2 regions of the Myxococcus sp. NMCA1 genome follow, and region 1 is predicted to be linked to the other one. Evidence: riboswitches for the same ligand, from Rfam matches in the RefSeq annotation. Region 1 holds a riboswitch; the other holds the start of a gene.
The links. A riboswitch is a leader RNA that binds a small molecule or an ion and turns the genes downstream of it on or off. The one in region 1 is predicted to bind cobalamin.
Positions count from the first base shown of each region.

Region 2: another riboswitch for cobalamin. It lies ahead of OZ403_RS33780 (aminotransferase family protein); the one in region 1 lies ahead of OZ403_RS34740 (hypothetical protein).

Region 1 is NZ_CP113950.1:8,406,186-8,416,183, forward strand. It holds gene OZ403_RS34720 (serine/threonine-protein kinase) at 1-583, opposite strand, end outside; gene OZ403_RS34725 (FHA domain-containing protein) at 669-2,354, opposite strand; gene OZ403_RS34730 (QcrA and Rieske domain-containing protein) at 2,497-3,000, opposite strand; gene OZ403_RS34735 (cell surface protein) at 3,033-3,797, opposite strand; gene OZ403_RS34740 (hypothetical protein) at 3,794-5,131, opposite strand; cobalamin riboswitch at 5,275-5,486, opposite strand; gene OZ403_RS34745 (FecCD family ABC transporter permease) at 5,507-6,592, opposite strand; gene OZ403_RS34750 (ABC transporter substrate-binding protein) at 6,589-7,482, opposite strand; gene OZ403_RS34755 (MXAN_6577-like cysteine-rich protein) at 7,502-9,118, opposite strand; gene OZ403_RS34760 (TonB-dependent receptor plug domain-containing protein) at 9,090-9,998, opposite strand, start outside.
Region 2 is NZ_CP113950.1:8,170,743-8,180,740, reverse strand. It holds gene OZ403_RS33780 (aminotransferase family protein) at 1-706, opposite strand, end outside; cobalamin riboswitch at 975-1,185, opposite strand; gene OZ403_RS33775 (DUF1501 domain-containing protein) at 1,324-2,559, shown strand; gene OZ403_RS33770 (imm11 family protein) at 2,878-3,453, opposite strand; gene OZ403_RS33765 (AHH domain-containing protein) at 3,468-4,805, opposite strand; gene OZ403_RS33760 (mersacidin/lichenicidin family type 2 lantibiotic) at 4,997-5,239, opposite strand; gene OZ403_RS33755 (type 2 lanthipeptide synthetase LanM family protein) at 5,327-8,524, opposite strand; gene OZ403_RS33750 (alpha/beta hydrolase) at 8,733-9,542, shown strand; gene OZ403_RS33745 (S-methyl-5'-thioadenosine phosphorylase) at 9,794-9,998, shown strand, end outside.

The DNA.
Region 1 (9,998 bases):
TGATGCTGGGGTTCGTCTTCGCGGCCGACAGCCGGCTCTTGGCGAGCCCGAAGTCGATGACCTTCACCTCCCCTTCGTAGGAGATGAGGATGTTCTGCGGCGAGATGTCCCGGTGGACGAGCTTCAGGTCCTCCCCGTCGTCGTCCTTCTTGCGGTGCGCATAGGCCAGCGCGTCCAGCACCCGGCCCATGGTGTAGAGGATGAATGTGACAGGCAGCGGCATCTGCCTGTCCCGCACGCGCGCGGCCACCTTGCGCAGGTCCTTGCCGTCCACGTGCTCGAGCGCCATGTAGGCCTCGTCCTCGTGGAGGCCCATGTCCAGCACCTGGGCGATGGAGCCGTGACTCAGGCGGACCAGGGTGCGGGCCTCGCCCACGAAGCGCTCGACGAAGTCCGTGTCCGCGGCCAGCTGCGGGAGGATTTTCTTGATGACGCAGAGCTTCTCGAACCCCTGCGCCCCCTCCAACCGCGCGAGGTAGATCTCTCCCATGCCCCCCGTCGCCAGATGGGACAGGAGCGTGTACCGGCCAAAGGGCTGGGGCCGGAAGGGTCTCAACCGGGCGGGTTGGGTTGACGAGTTCATGCGGTGCGGGGGTTCACCACGACGGGGTCCGTATTGAACCCTTTCCCGGTACGTCCCAGCAACCCGTCAACCGGACGCGGCCCCCTCAGCGGAAGCCGGGATTGGTCAACTGGCCTACATCCTCTTCCAGCACCTCGAAGGCCGCTACCTTGTCCTTCGGGGGGCGGATGAGGCGCTCGCCCAGCGGCTGGACGTCGAAGCGTGCCCCCACGGTGGCCAGGACCTTGCCGGTGATGAGCACCTGGCCCGGGCTGGCGGTACCGGCAAGCCACCCCGCAATCCCGACGCCGTCCCCCACCACGGTGTAGTCCGGGCGCACCTCGGTGCCGATCATCCCCACCAGGGCCCGGGTGCTGTGCAGGGCGATTCGCAGCTCGCAGCGCTCGTCCAGGGGCCGGCGCGCCATGGACCGCTCCCACTCGGAGCGCAGCGCCAGGGCTGCCCGGACGGCCCGGATCGAATCCTCGCCCTTCACGTAGGGAACGCCGAAGAGGGCGCGCAGGGATTCGCCCCGGAAGCCCTCCACGGTGGCCTCGAAGCTGAAGACGATGCCGCTCATCCGCGCGTGGAAGTCGTTGAGCATCTGCGTGGCGCGCGCGGCGCCGATGCGCATGGACAACACGGAGAAGCCCACGAGCTCCGCGTGCAGGATGGTGAGGTTGCGCTCCTCCAGGCCGGGCAGCTTGCCGCCCTGCTTCTGGGCCTCGGCGGCGCGGCGCTCGGCCACGTCCGGCGGGTGGAAGCGCTCCAGGTTGCGCCGCAGCCTGTCCGCCGCGGGACTGCCCTCGCGCGGGGAGAACTTCTGCACGCCGGTGGCCACCAGGTGCGCCACCGCGGTGCAGGTATCCAGCATCGACTCCACGCTGGCGTCACCCTTGGCCGACAGGTTGACGTAGAGCACCCCCGCGTAGGGCGGCTCGGTGCCGATGGGGATGCACAGCACCCGGTCCACGCCGTAAAGGATGACGCTCTCCCGGCCCGCGAAGCGGCGGTCATCGCGCACGTCGCCCACGGCGAGCGCGCGGCCCTGACGCAGGGCCTCCTCCACAATGGCATCCGAGACGGGCACCTCGCCCTTGGCCAGCCGGCCGCGGTGGCGCACGGCGGCGGGCACCATGGCGCCCGTGGCGTGCTTGAGCAGCACCACCGCCGTGGTCGCGTCGGTGACCTCCAGCAGCCGGTCCATGGTGGAGTCCAGGAACGACGACAGCGTCGTGGCCGACGAGAGCGCCTCCGCGGTGCGGAACAACAGCACCAGCGTCTCCTGCCCCACGCGTGGGCTCGCGGCGGGCAGCGGCGCGGACGCGGAGAAGCTGTCGTCGAAGGAGACCGGGCCCACGTTGTCCAGGAGCCGCAGCACGTCCGCGTCGCGCACGTTCTTCGCCAGCAGGACGGAGGGGCCCACGTCCTGGCCGTGGCCGAAGCGCACGACGCCACCCGCGCCCAGGTCCACCATCTCCGTGGCCGCGTTCTCCACGGTGTTGGGCTGGCGCACGGAGAGGACGTTCTCGCCCAGCGCCACCGAGTCTCCGGCGGCGAGCTGCCGAGAGCCCTGCAAGGGCGCGCCGTTGATGCGGCTGCCGTTGCGACTGCCCAGGTCTTCGATTCGCAGCACGTCACCGTCGACGTACAGCCTCGCATGCCGGCGTGAGACGAGATCGCCGCCCAGGACGATATCGTTCTCGTCCGCGCGGCCGAGGCTCGTCACGCCCTCAGGCAGATCGTACGACGTGTCGAAGTAGCCGGGCCCGTTGATGATGATCTGCCACATCGAATGCCCGACATTACACGACTCTCCCGCCTGTTGAGAGAAGGAGACACTGACTCAGTGCGGGTATTCGGTAACCCGGCGCCAGGACGCATCTCTTCGCACCGCGTCATTTCACCTGCGGTACGGATGCCCGAACAATTGATCAGCGGGGCCGGTGGATGAACAGGGAAGCGCCCTGTCTCACCACGGGGAAGGCCGCGAGCGGTCGAGTCGCCGGGCCATTCAGAACCTGCCCCTCCTGGGTGAAGCGGGAGCCATGACAGGGGCATTCCATGACGCCGTCGGCCGGCACCCAGTCCACGGCGCAATCACCGTGCGTGCAGATGCGCCAGAGCGCCGTGTAACAGCCAGGTGACGTGTGGACCACCACCACGTCCAGCAGCGCCTGGGGGATGCGGACCTCCGCGGCGCCGCCGGGGACCTCCAGCGCGGGGTGCTCCACCAGGGAGACTTCCACCCAGCCCTCGCCGGGCGGGCCCGACGGCACCCGCGGCGCACAAGACGGGCCCGGCCCTCCCGCATCGGGAGGGTCGAGCACCACGGCTTCCCGCCACCCGTCACCACACCCCGCCCCGAACGCCGCCAGGGCACAGGTGCCCTTGAGCAGCGTGCCGAGCGCGGCGCGGCGGTCCACTTCCCCTGTCATGGACAAGGGACATGGACGTGGCGGGAGCCCCTTCACGGCGTGCCGCTCCGAAGCGACACGCCGTTCACCACCGCGACGGCGTCCAGGTCGAAGCCTCCGGAGGTGCCGCCGTAGCGGTTGTTGCCCGCGTCGACGATGCGCACGTACTGCGCGCGGCTCAGGCCCACCGTCGCCAGGTCGAACCCGTCTCCGCCCGCAACCGCGGGGTCCGTGGCGCTGACGCCGTTGGCCGGATTGGCCTGGACGGTGGCGACGCCCGCGCATCCCGGGTAGCCGCCCGCGGCGTCCGTGGTGGCACACGGGAATTCGTACCAGGTGACGCCGTCGTCGCTGACGGAGACGATGCCCCGCTCGGAGTACGTGGCCGCTCCGCCCGCGACGCGGAAGGTGTTCTCGAACACGAGCAGGTCCACGCCCGGCCCATCCATCACGGCGATGTCGGTGAAGCGCAGAACGATTGTGCCGCCCCGGCCCAGCGAGAGCACGTCCAGCGAGCCGTTGTCCGGCCCCAGCCCCGACGGAGGCCCGAGCACGACGTCCGGGAAGCGGTCCTGCCCGAAGCCCGCGAAGTCGCCGGGCTCGAAGAGGACGACTTCGTCCGCGTACGGGTCCTCGGGCGGAAGTCCGGCATCGGGCTCCAGCGGTGTGGAGCCATCCGGCTGTCCCGCGTCGTCCCGCACCGGGTCCGTTCCCGCGTCTTCGCCGACGCCGGAGGAATCGTCACCGCACGCGGTGGCGCCCAGGAGCACGGCGAGCGCCGTGCCCCAGGCGAAGCGGTGGAGGCCGCGATGGCTCACGGCACGGCCCGAATGCGGACCAGCCGCTCGCCGTTCACGTCCTCGATGCCCACCAGCAGGTCCGAGCCCAGGTGGGTCAGCTGCGTCACGGAGGTGCACTGGTCCACGAACGACAGCACCGGCGTGCGCTCGCCAATGACGACCTGACCCGGGGTCGCGTCCGCGGACAGGCTGTAGCGGGACACGTCCGTGGTGACGAACTGCCAGGTGGCATCGTAGGCCCCCCGCTTGACGACGACGCCGTCACCGAAGGCGGAGGCCGCGTTGAAGTCGCTGCCCACGTCAATCTGCGGCTGCGCATCCAAGGCGAACGGCGTGTTGGAGGAGAGCGCCGCGCTCACCACGGAGGGCGCCACTGCGTAGGCCACGTTGGTGTAATCCGGCGGAACGGCGAAACCGAACACGGAGACGCCGTTGTTCGCCACGGCACTGAAGCCATTTCCGCCAGCGGTCTGCGGGAAGTCGGCCACCTTCACGGAGGCCATGGGGTCCGCGGAGGTCACCAGCGCATAGATTCCGAAGCCGTTGATGGCGGACAGCCCCGTGCTGTTGATGAGGAAGGCGGACGTCGTGCCCGACGTGAACGCGGCGGCGCTCATGTTGCCCGGCGAGTTGACGTAGCTCGAGTTGCCAGGGGTGACGACGTCATAGAGCGAGACCGTGCCCGCGCCACCCGACTTCGTGTAGCCGGCCAGCAGCCGCTCGGCGCCATGCACGAGGAAGCGGTTGGGGAAGATGCCCGACGTGGCCCCGCGGTCCTCGGGCGCCAGGACGTTGAACAGCGGCGACGAGGAAGGCGTCAGGTCCGGCCAGATTCCCAGCGAATAGACGTCCGCGCTCGTATCCCCTTGCACGGCATAGACCGCGTACGTGGGGCCCGGCGTGACGGCCACCGCCAGCACGTCGTCCGGCATGGGCGCGGAGCCCGCGGTCTCGAAGCCCGCCTGGAGCTGAAGCGTGCCGAGCACCGGGTCGTACGGCGCCGTCTCGCACGTGTACTCCGTGCCAGCGTCCGTCTCCGTACCCGCGTCCGGCTCCGTGCCCGCGTCCGGCTCCGTGCCCGCGTCCGGCTCCGGATTGGTGCCAGCATCGGACTCCGGGTCGGTGCCCGCGTCTTCCCCGGGGACCTGCTGGATGGGCCGCGTCTCACACTTCTCCGAGGCGCACGTCCACTCCTGGCCCGCGGGAGCGGGGCCGTTCTCGCTGCGGCAGTCGTAGACATCCACGCATTCGGAGCCACAGCCCGTGGTGGCAACCGCCAGCACCAGACTGGCCGTGGCGAACATCAGGGACTTCGTGCGGGCTCCTGCGCGCTTCACATCGGCGTACTTCATCGGTGTCCTCGCTCCCTCTTCCGCCCCCACGGGCGAATGGGCTTCCAGGAGGACACGGCCGAAGGCAAAGCCCCGGCGGACCTTTCGCGCCGGACAGCACCGCCCCCGCCGCCTCCCCTCGGAGGCCTCGGTGATGTCCGTGCCAGGGGCACGGGTCTTCGGCAGGTTTTCGGACTCGCAGGCGCGGGTGCACGGAGCACCCACCTACTTGCCGTCGCTTCCCAGCCCGCTTCGGGCCAGTGCTTCACGTGACGGCGTTCGTTCCTGCTCACCGCTGCGGGGCAGTCCCGGATTCACACCGGGTTCCCTTGAGTCACCGTGGTTCCACGGCGACACCGAGGACGCGGGCGGGGATATGGCGGGTGCAAGCCATTGTCAATGACTGGTCCCCAGACGCACCCGGCGCCGGAGCAGCGCGAGGAACAGCGGGCCGCCCAGCAGCGCGGTGACGACGCCCACGGGAGGCTCGGCCCCGAACAAGGGGAAGGCCAGCCGCGCCAGCAAATCCGACAGGACGAGGAAGGCCGCGCCTCCCAGCGCCGACAGTGGCACCAGCAGCCGCTGGTCCGGCCCGAAGGCCAGCCGCAGCAGGTGCGGCACGATGAGGCCCACGAAGCCAATCAACCCCGTGAGCGCCACCGCGCCCGCGACGCTCGCGCTGGCGGCCAGCAGCAACCAGCGGCGCGTCGCCGCCACCGGAACCCCCAGGGACGCCGCGTCATCGTCACCCAGCGACAACAGGTTCAACCGTGCGGAGAGCACCCACATGACGCCAATCGCGCCGGCCTGAAGCAGCGCGGAGAGCACCAGCGTGCCGCCGCGCTCGTACCCCAGCGCTCCGGCGAGCCAGTAGAGGATTTCCCCCAGCCGGTCGGGGGCGGACAGTGTCTTCACCAGTGTGATGGCCGCGGAGGCGAACGCGTTGAACACCACGCCGGTGAGCAGCGCGGCGTAGGGCGCGCGCGACGCGGAGCCCCGGCTGGCGGAGAGGACGAAGAGGATGGCGGCCCCCGCGCCCAGGAAGGAGAAGAGCGCGGGCGCGGACAGACGCGCCATGGCGCCGCCCAGGCCCGGTGCCACTTCCCCCACGGTGCCAAGCCCCACCGCGAGCGCCAGCGTCGCCCCCATCGCCGCCCCGCCGGACACGCCGAGCACGAACGGGTCCGCCAGCGGATTGCGCAAGAGCCCCTGGAGCGTGGCGCCCGAGGCCGCCAGCCCCGCGCCCACGATGGCCCCCAGCAGCGCGCGCGGCAGCCGCAACGACCAGAAGATGACGGCGTCCGTGGACGCGGGCTCCGTCAGCGCGGCGGTGAGGGAGATGGACTGCTCACCGAAGCGCACCGCCACCGCCAGGCACCCCACCGCCAACACGAGGAAGCCTCCGAACAACATCACCGCGCGCGAGGCACGAAACCCTCCCGCTCCGCCATGTGCACGCTGGGATGTCGCCGGCTCGCTCACGGCGCGGCCTTACCCGTTCCTTCCGGATGCAGCAAACGGAAGAGTTCCTCCAGCCCCCGCCCCAACGAAGGTCCCGGTTGCAGCAGTGACATGGAGGGCAGGTCCACCCAGCGCGCGCTGGACAGGCCAGGCAGTGCCCTCAGCTTGTCCTTGCCCACGTCCACATCCGCGGCATCCACCACCACCGTGGCCCGGGCACGCACCACGCGCTCCACCGAGTACACCGGGTACGCGGAGCTCGCGTCCGCCGCCACGTTGATGCCGCCCGCGTCCCGGAGCAGCTCGTCCGCGAAGGAGCCAGGCCCCGCTACCACGAGCGGCTCGAAGCCATAGACGAACAGCACCCGCGGCGCGGGCAGCTTCTTCGCCGCCTCCCGGATGCGCGTGCGCGTGGCCTCGATGCCCACCACCACCGCCTCCGCCTCCTTTTCCCGTCCAAGCGCCTTCCCCACCGCGCGCATGGCCGCGAGCACGTCCGCCACGGAGTGGAGCGGCAGCAGCAGCACGGGCACGCCCAGCTCCGCCATCTTCTCCACCGGACGCTGGTTGCCCGGCCCGGGCTGCACCAGGAGCAGGTCCGGCTTGAGCGCAATCACCGCCTCCACGGAAGGGTCCGTGAAGCCGCCCACGCGCGGCAGCTTCGCCACCTCCTTCGCTTCGTCGAAACGGGACACCCCCACCAGCGTGCTCCCCGCGCCCAGGGACAGCACCATCTCCGACAGCGAGGGCGCCAGCGTCACCACGCGCCGCACCTTGGAAGGCGCTGGCGGTCCCAGCGTCCTCAGGCTCGACGTCTCCGCCGCGCTCACCGTACCGGCGAGCAGGCACAGCACCGTGGCGAGCAGGACGGACATGCCCGAGCGGGGACGCGAAGTGGAAGTCGTGTTCATCGGCATGGCGTGCGCTTCCTCAGTGCAGGGCGGTGACGTCAATGGCATTGGACACGGGCCGGCGCGGGTCCGTGGGACACGCTTCCAGCGCGGGCCCCAGCGCCTGGGGCGAAGAGAAGCCGCGGCGCTCCACCAGCCGCCCGTCCTCCACCGCCACCACGAAGACGCGGCCCGCGTTCGTATCCGCCAGGTACACCGCGCCCTCCGACACCGCGAAGCGGCTGGCCACGGAGATGTTGCAGCCCGGCGTTCCGGGCTCACACCCCGCCTTGAGCGCGTACGCCGCCACGGGTGCGTCGTTCTTCACCAGCACCAGCCCGGAGGCGCGCACGGCGCTGGCACTGTGCCCGTTGGCCTCGTCGTACTCGGCCTCGCCCAGGCAGGCCACCACGAGCTGGTCACCCACGGCCTCCACGTAGCCCGCGTTGAGGCAATCCGCCGCGCCCAGGTCAATGGCGCTCACGCTGCCGCTCGCGGGGTCGATCTTCGCGAGCATGCCCGGGCCATTGGGCTTGTAGCCGTTGTAGGGATTCAGGTTGGTGAGGCTCACGTACACCCCCGCCTCCGTCGCCGCGACGGAGTAAGGCAGCGGCAACACCGTGCCGCCATCGAAGGGCTTCAGGTCCAGCCCGGTGAGCGAAATCGTGTCCACCTTGCGCGGCTGCTCGGGGTTGGAGATGTCCACGCGCGCGACGGCATTGCCGAACTGGAACATGGAGCCGCCCGTGCCGAACAATGGGACGTACAGCGTGGTGCCCCACTTCGCCAGCGCCTGCGGGCTGGTGTTGGCCCCCAGGTTCACCTGCGTCACGGTGCGCAGGCCCAGCCCCGCGCCCTGGGAAGGGCCCTCTCGCTTGAGCACCTGCAAGGTGTTGTTCACCGAGTCCACGACGTAGACATAAGGCGGGTCCACCAGGATGTCGTTGGGCGAGCCCGCCACCCCGCCCAGCGAGTCCTCCTCCACCACCGTCCCCAGCGCGCCACCCGCCGCCTGGAGCAGCTTCGAAGCCGTGGCGTCCGCGGCCAGCACGTAGCCGTCCCAGGACGCGAGTGTCTGCACGCCCGAGCCGAACTGACGCCGCGGCCCGAGCTGGTCCGTCCCCGCCTGGATGCCCACGAGCTGCCCGTGGGTGTAGCAGGCCGCCACCACGTCGTAGCCGCAGCGTCCCTCGTGACACGTCTGCACGTCCGGACACACGTTGCCGCAGGCGCCGCAGTTGAGCACGTCCGCGCGCACGTCCACGCACGAGTCCCCGCACCGCAAGCTGCCTTCGGAGCAGCCCTCGCGGCACACGCCGGATTCGCACACGAGCCCGGCGGAGCACGCGTTGCCACAGGCGCCGCAGTTCGTGGCATCGCTCGCCGTGGCCACACACGCGCCACCGCAGGACTCCGTCCCCGGACGACAGCCACAGACGCCGGCCTGACACGTCTGGCCGGCGCCGCACGCGTTGCCACAGGCGCCGCAGTTGGCGACATCGCCGCCCAGGTCCACGCAGGCGTCGCCGCAGACGGACAGGCCGGAGGTGCACACCGCGCCCTCCTCGGGGCACCCGGTGAGCAGCAGCGCCGCCACGGCCGCCAGCAGCAAGGTCGGAAGGAATGGCTCAGGGGACAGGGGACGCGGGCGAGGCATGGGGCTCCCGAGTGGAGGAGGAAGACGATGACGCGCCTGGCTCGAGCGCCACCGCGAGCGTCACATAGGCGGCGCGTCCCGGCAGCGGGAAGCCCGTGAAGTCGAAGGTCCGGACGTCGAGGAGGTTCTTCAGCTCGACGGACAGGGTGAGGTCCGGCCCATGGAGGAAGGTGCTGGACGCGCCCGCGCTCACCAACGTGCGTGATGGCAAATCGAGCGAGCCGGTGCGGTTGATGAGCTGAGCGGACTGGTAGAGCACTTCCGCGCGGGCGTTGAGCCAGTCCGGCCCCGCGCGCACCCGCCCCACCCACTTGTGCCTGGGACGGTACGGCAGGTCCTTGCCGAAGAAGCGCGGGTCCCCGTAGCGGTTCTCCGTGCGCAGATACGTGTAGCCCGTGCTGGCCAGGAGCCAGGAGAAGGGCCGCGCCTCGCCCTCCAGCTCCAGGCCCCACACGCGCGCGGTGTCGAAGTTGTACGGGCGCGCCATCAGCGGCGGGTACAGCTCATAGGCGATGAGGTTCTCGTAGAGCGCCGCGAAGCCGCCCAGCGTGAGCCCCCAGCGTGGCGCCGCGTTGTCGGAGTCTTCCGGACCGGAGCGCCACATCACCGCCGCGTCCGCGTACAAGGCGCGCTCGGGCTTCAGCCCGGGGTTGGGCAGCAGCGTCCCCTGTCGGATGTACAGCTCCAGGAAGGACGGCGCGCGGTGGGACTGCCCGGCGTTGGCGCGCAGCCCGAAGCCGCGTCCCAGTTCGACGGATGCACCCAGCTTCGGCGACAGCAACCAGTACGGCCCCACCCGCTCCAGCCGCATCGAAGGCACCACGTCCAGCGTGCCGCCGAAGAGCCTCACCTCATCCATGGCCATGACGCTGGCGCGCAA
Region 2 (9,998 bases), 240 kb from region 1:
GCTCGAAGTATCCCGGCGGTGGCGGGGAGGCTCCGGCGGAGGAGCCAATCACCGGCTCCGCGATGAAGGCCGCGATGGTGTCCGGGCCCTCGCGGAGGAGCGTCTCCTCCAACATCCGCGCGTAGTGCTCCGCGCCGTCGCGTGTATAGTCCTCCAGGCCGGAGCGATACGGGTAGGGCGCGGGCGTGGCGACGACCTCCGCCAGCATGGGGCCGAAGAACTGCTTGTAGTGGGGCCGTCCCGACAGCGAGAGGGCATAGAGCGTGTTGCCGTGGTAGCCAGGCACGCGCGTGATGACCTTCGTGCGCTGGGGCTGCCCGCGCTCCACGCAGAGCTGCCGGGCGAACTTCACCGAGGCTTCCACCGCTTCGGAGCCCGAGCCCAGGAACGCGGCGCGCTCCAGGCCCGGTGGCGCGAGCGCGCACAGACGGGAGGCGAGCTGCTCCGTCACCTCGGTGGTGAAGTGGGTGCCGTTGACGTAGGCGACGCGCAGCAGTTGCTCGTGGATGCGGTCCACTACCTCGCGGTTGCCATGGCCCACGCTGGCCACGAGCGCGCCCGCGGAGGCGTCCAGGTAGCGCTTGCCGGTGGCGTCGAAGAGGTGGACGCCCTGGCCGTGTGTCACCACGGGGAAATCGCGCGCGAGGTTGCGCAGCAGCACATTCCCTTGCGGGTAGCGCACGCCCTGCCTGCCTTCGTCCCGCATCGTCCGTCCTCCACGCAGCGCGGACGACCGAGGTCGCCCGACAGGGCTCCCGCGTGGAAGAAGGGTTGTCACGATGCACGCGTGTCGGCGCACACCAGGCCCCGGAGGAGCCCACGGACCGACCTTCGCCCCCACGGGCGACTGGACACACGAGCGGGGTTGGGTCGGAAAAGCCGAGGCGCGCGCGAAGACTGGCTGGAGGCTCCAGCGCTGCTCGGACCTTCCGGCCGTCCCACGCGGCTCCAGGTCGAAACCGTCCGTGGATTTCTCCCACGAACGGATGCGGGCAGGTCTTCGGGCTCGTGAGCACTCCGGCCGGAGCCGGGTTCCTACTGCTCGTCGCTTCCCAGCTCCCAGGGGGAGCCAGTGCGTGTGACGAGGTTCGTTCTCACTTACCGCTGCGGGGCAGCCCCGGATTCACACCGGGTTCCCTTTTAAGCCCAGGCCAAGGCCCAGGCACCAACATGGGGCCGTATGTACTGTCGGCCTTCTTGGACTGTCAAGGCGCGCGGACGCGCCGCGAGGGAAGGCCGCTGGAGGTGTTGAGCGAGTTAACCTCTCGTGGAGATGCGTGTTCCTGCCTGGAGACGGGCCGCGACTACGGAGCTCCAGACGTCATGACCGCACCGCTGACTCGCCGCCATCTGCTGCGCGCCCTGGGAGTGACGGGCGCGGGGCTCGTTTGTGCTCCGGGGTTCCTGGGGCGGGCGCTCGCCGCCAGTCCAGCGTCAGTCGCTCGCCGCACGCTGGTGACAGTCTTCCTGCGCGGAGGCGTGGACGGGCTCTCGCTGGTGCCGCCCATCGAGGATGCGGCGTACCACCGGGCGCGCCCTTCGCTGGCACTGCGGGAAAGCGGGCCGGATGCCGCGCTGAAGCTGTCAGGGCCGTTCGGTTTGCATCCGAGGCTCGATGCGCTGATGCCGCTGTGGCACGACGGCCGGCTGGCGGTGCTGCATGGCGTGGGACTGCCGGAGCCGGTCCGCTCCCACTTCGACGCGCAGGACTTCGTGGAGTCCGGAACGCCAGGGCGCAAGTCGACGCCGGATGGCTGGCTCAACCGCGCGCTGGAGGAAGAGGAGGGCGCCGCGCTGCGCGCCGTGGCGCTGCAACCCACGCTGCCCCGAGCGTTGTTCGGAGACGCGGGGGCGCTGGCCATGGGGCGGCTGGAGGAGTTCCGGTTGCGAGGCGGACGCCGAGGGGAGGAAGCCACCCGAGGCTTCAGTGCGCTCTACGCGGGCGCCGTGGACGAGGCGCTGCGGACGACAGGGCAGGGCGCATTCGAGGCGATGGCCCTGCTGGACGAGGACCGGCTGGCGAAGCTGCCTTCGCGCGCGACGGTGGTGTATCCGAAGGGGCCGCTCGGGCAGCGGCTGCGGGACATCGCGCGGCTCATCCACGGAGAAGTGGGGCTGGAGGTGGCGGCGACGGAGTCGGGCGGCTGGGACACGCATGCCGCCCAGGGTGCCGCGACAGGGGCATTCGCCAACCGTTGTCAGGAACTCGGAGGTGCGCTCGCGGCCTTCGCCGCGGACCTGGGGCCTCGGCTGGAGCAGGTGATGGTGGTGGTGTTGACGGAGTTCGGCCGCACCGTGCGGGAGAACGGCAGCCGCGGAACGGACCACGGTGTGGGCAGCGCGATGCTGGTGCTGGGCGGCGGCGTGAAGGGCGGCAGGGTGTACGGACGCTTCGATTCGCTGGTGCCGGAGCGCTTGCAGGACGGGCGCGATGTGCCTGCATGGACGGACGTGCGCGCGCCGTTGGCGGAAGCCCTACGTGCCTGTCGGCCCGGTGTGGAGTTGGCGAGGGTATTCCCTGGCTTCACTCCGCCTCCGTCACTGGGCCTGTTTGGATAGGCGCTGCGCTCGGCGTCTCGGCGCCAAGATGACAGCTCCCGTGGCTTGTTCATGCCGTGTGAATTCGCTGTCAGCGCGTTATGCAAACTCTGCCAGCTATCGAAATTTATATGGAGTTTCGCCTTTCTCGGTTTCCAGGGAGCCCCCCGACACTGAAGCCACGGTCTGGTGGTAGTGTGCGTCGAGGAAGGCCCACAGCCGGACGTTGACTTCGTAGAGGCTGGCCACTGGCCCAGGCGCGCGCAGGCGGTAGTCAGCGTGTCGCCACGGTAGGTGGCGCCGTTGTCCAGATAGAGGGCGTCGGGCTTGCCGTGCCGGCTAGACTTCCTCGAACTTAGCACCCGTGACCTTCGCGCGCTCCAGGGCGGCCTTGATGTCCTCCGAAACAATGAGAGCCCCGGTCCACCCCCACGTGCGAAAGACCTTGGCGTCTCCCACCTTCGTGGGGTCAATCCGCATACCAGCCACACTTCGATACTTGCCGACTTTTTCCGGTCGGCCATCCTCTGGCTTCCAAATCAGAATCTCTCTTGATGCCTTCTCGTCGATGCACTTGATAAGCTTTGTCGCCACCAGGACTTGGTACTCGTCTGGGCAGCCCTCGATATCCACGGGTATCAGTTGCACATCATTGGAGGCCATTTCCGCGAAGATGGTGGCCACCCTGAAGTGGACAATGGGTGCTCTGCCGACGCCTGCTGTGCTGTAGTCCTTGCGCTTTCCTGCCTCCCGGATTGGGAACGTCATGCAACCGGCAGGACGGATCGGCCGCCCCTTGATGAACTCCCAAATGTCTTCGACCTCGTGGCCCGCTTTATCCACCGGGTCTCCGAGGTACCAGTTTCCGCCCTTCATTTCGTCGTCGAGCCAGAAGTATCGAGATCGTTTCGGCATGGTGCGCCTCCTAGCTACCCCACAGGCCGTTTCATCAAAAGCCTGTAGACTTCCGTTCCTCGATTCTGGGCTTCTTTGGCGAGCAGGCGCAGCTCACCCGTGAGCGCCTTTCGGCACTCAGCCACTTTCCGGCAGTCCTCCAATGCATCAAGCAGCCGTCTATGGATGAATGAGTGATACTGCTCGGTGTGTGGCCCCTTGTGACCCGGGATCTCGACGATGTTCTCGGGGTCCTTCAGCTCCATGCCGGCCTTCCTGAAGATGTCTCGGAAACGCGGTGTCCAGGGGCCGCCGCGCAGGGCGGAAACTTCGTTCTTGTCCGTGGCGAGGTGGTGACGCTGTCCCCTTCCCCGGCTTGCCATGGCGACGGCGTTGGGGGCGAGCGCAGCGGTGAAGCCCTCCGCCGTCAAGGCGACGGACCGCACACTGCCCACCGCTGCGTACTGGATGCCCGCTTGAGTCTCCACAGCCATCGCCGCTTGCGCGGAGCCCGGCAACCCCGCTGACTTCGCGGCTAGCCCTGCGGTGTTTCCAATGGCGGCCGTGGCCAGCATCACGAAGACGCGCGCCGCATTCTCCCCGAGGACTTCTCCGTAGGTCTCGCCCGCGGTACTGAGCTGCTCGAAGGTCGTCGCCTGCTCCACCGTCCGCACCAGGGTCAGCCACCCGTCCAACAACCGCCACACCGTGTCCACACCCAAGTAGGCCATGGCCACGGCGGTCAGGGTCGCGGCCACGCCCTTGGAGATGGGCTCAGGTAGCGCCCAGAGCAGGAGGTACATCGTCGCGGCCGACGTGATGGTGGCCATCACGGCACTGGGGTCCGTCATGCCCTCCAACGCCTCGGCAGTCTCGTCCCACACGGAGTCCATGGCGATGGCCAAGGCCAACGTGTATTTGCCGTCACTGGCCAGCAGCGGCCCCTCGTCTAGTAGCCGCAAGCAGTCCCCAGGCTGGTCCTTCCTCTTGCACCACTGGCCATAGGCGCGCGTCAGCTCGTCGTCCGCGTAGGACTCCAGCAGGTGGGGGTCGTCCGCATCCTCTGACCGCTGAGGGATGAGCCGCAGGGGGTGCTGCTCGTACCGGTACACCCCACCACGTGATGGCACGCCGAAGAGGGCTCGGGCCTCCTGCATGGGGTTGCGCCAGGGACGCACGTCCCGGGCAAGCTCCGCGATTGCCTCCTCATATTCATCGTCGTCCAGCTCGGCCGCCCCCACTTCGGAGCCTGGTTCCTCGCGTGGGGTGACGACGAAGGTGTCAGGCCCAGTATCCAGCCGCACGGCCCGACCCGTAGTGCAGCCAGTGACAATCATCAAAAGGAGTAACGGCACTGCCCAGCGAGGCGTCATGAGGTGGTCCTGGCGAGGGCCCACCGAATGGCAGGCACAAACAAGCAATACCTTGAGTCAATGACAGATCGCCGCACCTCCGTCCGGGGCAAACAGGGGAGCGGCATTCCTCCGCCGCTCCCCTGCGCAGACCACGTCCGTACTCACGTCGAGCCGCCACGGCCCTTCCGCGTCAGCTCACGTCTCGTCGCTCAGCGGCAGCAGGCAATGCGCCCGCAGTTCGTATAGAGACAGGTGAGCTCGTTGGGCGTGGGGGGGGCGGGGCAGGAGGCCTCGGCATCGCCGCCGGTGATGAACGCCAGCGTCGCATCCTCCAGCTCCATGACGGACGCGGGGCTGGCCGGAAGCGCGGCGCGCTCCGCGTCGGAGAGGCTGTCGTAGTAGTCGGCGTCACGCCAGGCGCGGAGGATGTGGTTCTTGTCGCTGTGGCTCATGGTGCTGCTCCTCTTGGGTTGTTGGGGGGTACTGCCAACGGACCGCCAACCCTCGCGGTGCCGGAGTTCGTCGGGTACGAAGCCGCTTCACGAGATGGGAGGGGCCACGGAGAGCACGTCCGCCACCCGCTCCGGCGCCGCGAGCCGCAACAGGCCGTGGGCGATGCCCGCGAGCCCCACCATCAGCCCTGGTGTCTCGATGCTGTCGGGCAGGCCATGCTGATAGCCGTGCGACTCGATGCCCTGGAGGATGCCGCCCGCGAGCTGATAGGTGCGCCGCAGCAGCGTGTCATCGTGCAGTGCGCGCGCGGCCTCCAGCAGGAAGAGCACGTTGCCCAGGTCGCCATGACACAGGCCGTGGTTGTAGCCGAGGCCTCCCGCGAGCGTGGCGCGGACCGCCGCCGCGATTTCCTCGCGCACCCGGTGGTCATCGAGCAGCGGCAGTCCGGAGATGCGCGCCAACCCGATGCCGGGTGCGCCATTGCACCAGCCACACATGAAGGCCGGCCCATCACCGCCGTGCATCCCTGCGTCGGCGCGGAGGTCGGGCCAGTCGCCGGCCTCGGGCCAGAACTGGCCACGCTCGTACGCCAGCACCTCCATTGCCGTAGTGTGGAAGCGGGACTCTCCCGTGACGGAGGCCAGCCTCAGCAGCGCCAGCGCGATGCCCGCTCCTCCATGTGCCAGTCCGCACAGTGCCTGTCCGCCGGTCGCGGGTGAAAGCCAGCCCAGACCCTGGGACTGGGGCGTGGCCGTCTGGAGCAGCTTCTCCCCACAGACGTGCGCCAGTCGTGACGCTCGCTCGGAAGGATGCTGCCCCACGAGCGTCAGCAGGCCGAGCAGGGCGCCCGCGCAGCCACTGCCCAGGTCCAGGTGCTCGTCCTGCTCCACACGGGAAGCCATGGCGTCCACGAAGGACTCGGCGGTCGCGAACAGCGCGCGTTCCCCCCACAGTGCCCCCAGGTGGGTCAGGGCGTAGAGAATGCCGCCCCAGCCATTGAGGATGCCCACGCCACGGACCTGCGTTGGCGCGGCCTCCAGGCGCCAGGTCAGGTGGCGCAATGCGCCTCGGGCCGCCTGCGTGAAGCGTGCTTCGCCCGTCAGGGCACCGAGCTGCGCCAGCACCAGCGCGATGCCTGAGAGCCCCTGGTAGAAGTCTGTCCCCACCTGGACGAGCCGCCACTCCTCCGTGTCGGACCTTTCGAGCGACAGCCAGTGGGAATGTCCCGCGCCGGAGAACGACAGGGCCACCAATCGCTCTCCCGCGCGCCGTGCGGCCGCCAGCAGCGTGTCTGGATGCGCGGGCTCGGGTGGCTCGTGGAACGGATAGCGGGGGCGGGCGCCGGGGCTTGCCGCCAACCGGACCCGGTCGAGCGCGTTTCGCAGCAAGCCGAGCTGCCGCTCGTGGTCATCCGGCGACAGCTCCGCCAGGCGCCGTCGCGCTCGTTCCAAGCCGGAGTCGTCGAAGAAGCCAGGGAGGTGGCGGCCCGCGCCTGACCACAGGTCCTTCGAGCCGGGCAGGGCGGTGAAGCGGGGGATGTCGCCGCGCTGCAATTCCTCCTGCTCGAAAGGGATGAGGGCCGCCAGGTACGGGCGCTCCTTCACGGCGAGCCAGAGGTGGTCGAAGAAGCGCTGCCGGTCCAGCGCATCCCCCATCGCATGGGGGTGCATGCTCTCGTGCAGAAGGGCGTCGTAGCTGGCCGTGCCGCGAAAGAGCACTCGCACGGGCGCGTGCTCGAAAGCCGCGAGCGGCCCTTCAGGGGCGAGCAGCGCGTCCCGGTGCTCGGCGAGCAGCCGGTACAGAGTGGAGAACCCCTGTGCGAGCGCGTCCGCCTGCACCGCCACGGAGACGTCCTGTCCTTCCATGCGAGGACGGTTCGCCGCGCCTGGAATCTCCATCCGCCGCCGCTCGAAGCGGAGCTGGTCCGTGCCGTGCGCCGTCGCTACCAGGTAGCCCAGTGGCGTGAGCTGTCCCTCGCTGGCGCCCAGGGCGCTGAAGTCCACCTCCGTGCCGTCTTTCGCGCGCCAGGCGGGTTGGGGCAGCAGCCCGCTCTTGAGCACCGTACCGTTCAGCACCGCACCGGGTTGCTTCTCCACGTCCCGGATGGAGGCGGCGAGCGTGTGCGGATGGAAGAGCGTCTCCAGGTCCACCAGGACGGGGTGCTCGCCCACCGCGATGAGGTTCTCGTAATGGATGTCGGTGACGTCCAGCGCGTAGAGCAGTGCGACGAGGGCGCCTTGCCGCAGATGGAAGCGCCGCACTTCCTCGGCCGACTGGCAGGGCGCGGCCTCCACGTACTCCATCCATCCGTAGCCGTCCGAGGAGAGGACCTCCACCGTGCGCAGCGGCGGCGTGAGGCCGCGCGCGTTCAACCAGGAGAGGAGTTGCTGGAAGGCGGCTTCCGCCGTGAGCGGGCGCGGCTTGTACACGAGCCGCAGGCCCGAGGCGAAGCGGAGCAGGAAGACGGTGCGTCCACCTTGGTGCGGGTCTGACAGACCGCCTTGGGCCTCCACCAGCGGGCCGGGAGGAACGCCGCCGTGGAAGCGGTGCCACAGCGCGGCGGCGTCCCGAGCCAGCCGCTGCATCAGCTCCACGCCCGTGGCTTCCCACGCGGTGATGTACTCCACGGCTTGCCGCGCGAGCACCGGGTAGCGGGCAAGGATGTCGAGCGCCACGTCGCGTCGCCGGAGGTGCTGGGCGAAGTCCTGGAAGCGCGCTTCGGGCGTGTCTCCCTGGAGCCGTCCTTCGAGCTGAGCGATGCGCAGCTCCACCGCGAGTGTCCGTCCCAGCAAGGGCAGCAACATCCGCGGGAGCGGCGCGAGCAACACGCGAGCCGCGTGCTCTGGCTCGAACGGAGCTGCGGGCATGTCACGCAGGCAGGTGTCCAGGGCGGAGACGAGCCGTGCGTGTGCCTCGTGGACAAGTGGCTCGACCAGTCCGAGCAGGGCCGCGCCCGGTGGCGTGGGCTCCGGCCAGGAGAAGGGCGGCGATACCTCTGACGTGTAGGCCTGTTCGATGACGCGTTGCCACGGCGGAGGCGCTCCCATGCGTGCATGCAGCGCCTCCGCGGGTTCCCCCAGGAGGGTGTGCAGCTCCGCTTCCGTCAGCCCCGAGGCTCGCAGGCGCTGGGCCCAGAGCGAGTCCCGCGTGAGGGGCTCTTGTTTGCGCCAGCGCTCCAGCCTGCGCCGCGCGCGTGCCTCGTCCACCGCCTCCGGAGTGCCGCGCATCCGGAGCGATGGCAGCCGTTCTTCCAGGGCATGACCCAGCACCCAACGAGACGTCACGCCTTCTCCAATCCAGGCAGCGGCCTGGGGTGTCCGAGTCGTCCTGCGGCGTGTCTGTGATAGGGCTTCCGAACGCTATCGTGGCATTGCCGTCGGTTCGGATGCCAGTGGTCCTGGCTGGGCGGGGTGGGGATGACGGGTTCTGTCCATCACGGGCGTGACGCCACTCGCCGTCGCACCGCGTTGCGAACTGCGGCACACTGGGCCAATGCTTCGGCTGCGCCGCATGCTCATCCTCATCCTGACCACCTTCGGATCCATCTACCTCGTGTTGTGTGTGGCGGTGTTCGCGCTGCAGCGCTCCTTGCTCTACCCGGCCCCCAAGGGCACGCCGCCGCTGGCGGAAGGTGACGGCTTCAGCCGCCTCCCGTTGGAGGGAGGCCTGTACGTGGACCTGTTCCACCTGCCGGCGCCTCCGGGCGCGCCCACGGTGGTGCACTTCCACGGCAACGGAGAGGAGGTGCTGACGCAGATTGGCCTGGGCAACTTGATGCAAGCGCGGGGGCTGGGCTTCCTCACCGTCGAGTACCCGGGCTATGGCGCGTCACCGGGGCGTCCCACGGAGGAAGGCATCTACGCCGCGGCGGAGGCGGCGCTCGTCTGGCTGCGCGCGAAGGGTGTGAGCGCCGAGCAGACGGTGCTCAGTGGCCGCAGTCTGGGGACGGGCGTCGCGGTGGAGATGGCGCGGCGTGGGCACGGTTCCCGGGTCATGCTCGTGAGTCCGTACACGTCCATCCCGGACATCGGGGCCACGGCCTTTCCCTTCCTGCCCGTCCGCCTGTTGGCCCGGGACCGGTATGACACCGCGTCCAAGGCCGCCGCCGTGAAGCTCCCCGTGCTCATCATCCACGGCGAGGAGGACACCCTCATCCCCGTGGACATGGGGCGCCGGCTGGGCACGCTCTTCCCCCAGGCCGAGGTGGAGACGGTGGCCGGGGCGGGGCACAACGACGTCCTCGAGGACCCCGGAAAGGTCTACAGACACCGGATGGCGTCATTCGCGCTGGGAGAGCCCTGAGCGGCGGAGTCGCGTGGATTTGACGATGTCTGTCATTGTCTCCGGTCAGGCAGCGGCTCGCGGCTGTCTGGCTTCAATGTCGACACATGGCGACATGGCGCCGCACCGGGGCGGTGTCGAAGGGGACCGGGCGCACGGCCCCATGAGCGCTTGGACAGGACCGCGCTCTGGCTTGCTCGAGTCCGCCGCGACTCCTACGCTCCCTGCCGCCGGCGCAGTCCTTGTGCCGGCGTCCACCGGGAGCCCGCCACATGTCCAACCCTACCTCGCCCGTCATCGGCATCATTGGTGGCAGTGGCCTGTACCAGATGGATGGCCTGACGGACGTCGAATGGAAGAAGGTGACGTCCCCTTTCGGTGAGCCTTCGGACGAGCTGTGCTTCGGCACGCTCGGAGGGCACCGCGTCGTCTTCCTGCCGCGTCACGGGCGAGGCCACCGGCTGGCGCCGACAGACA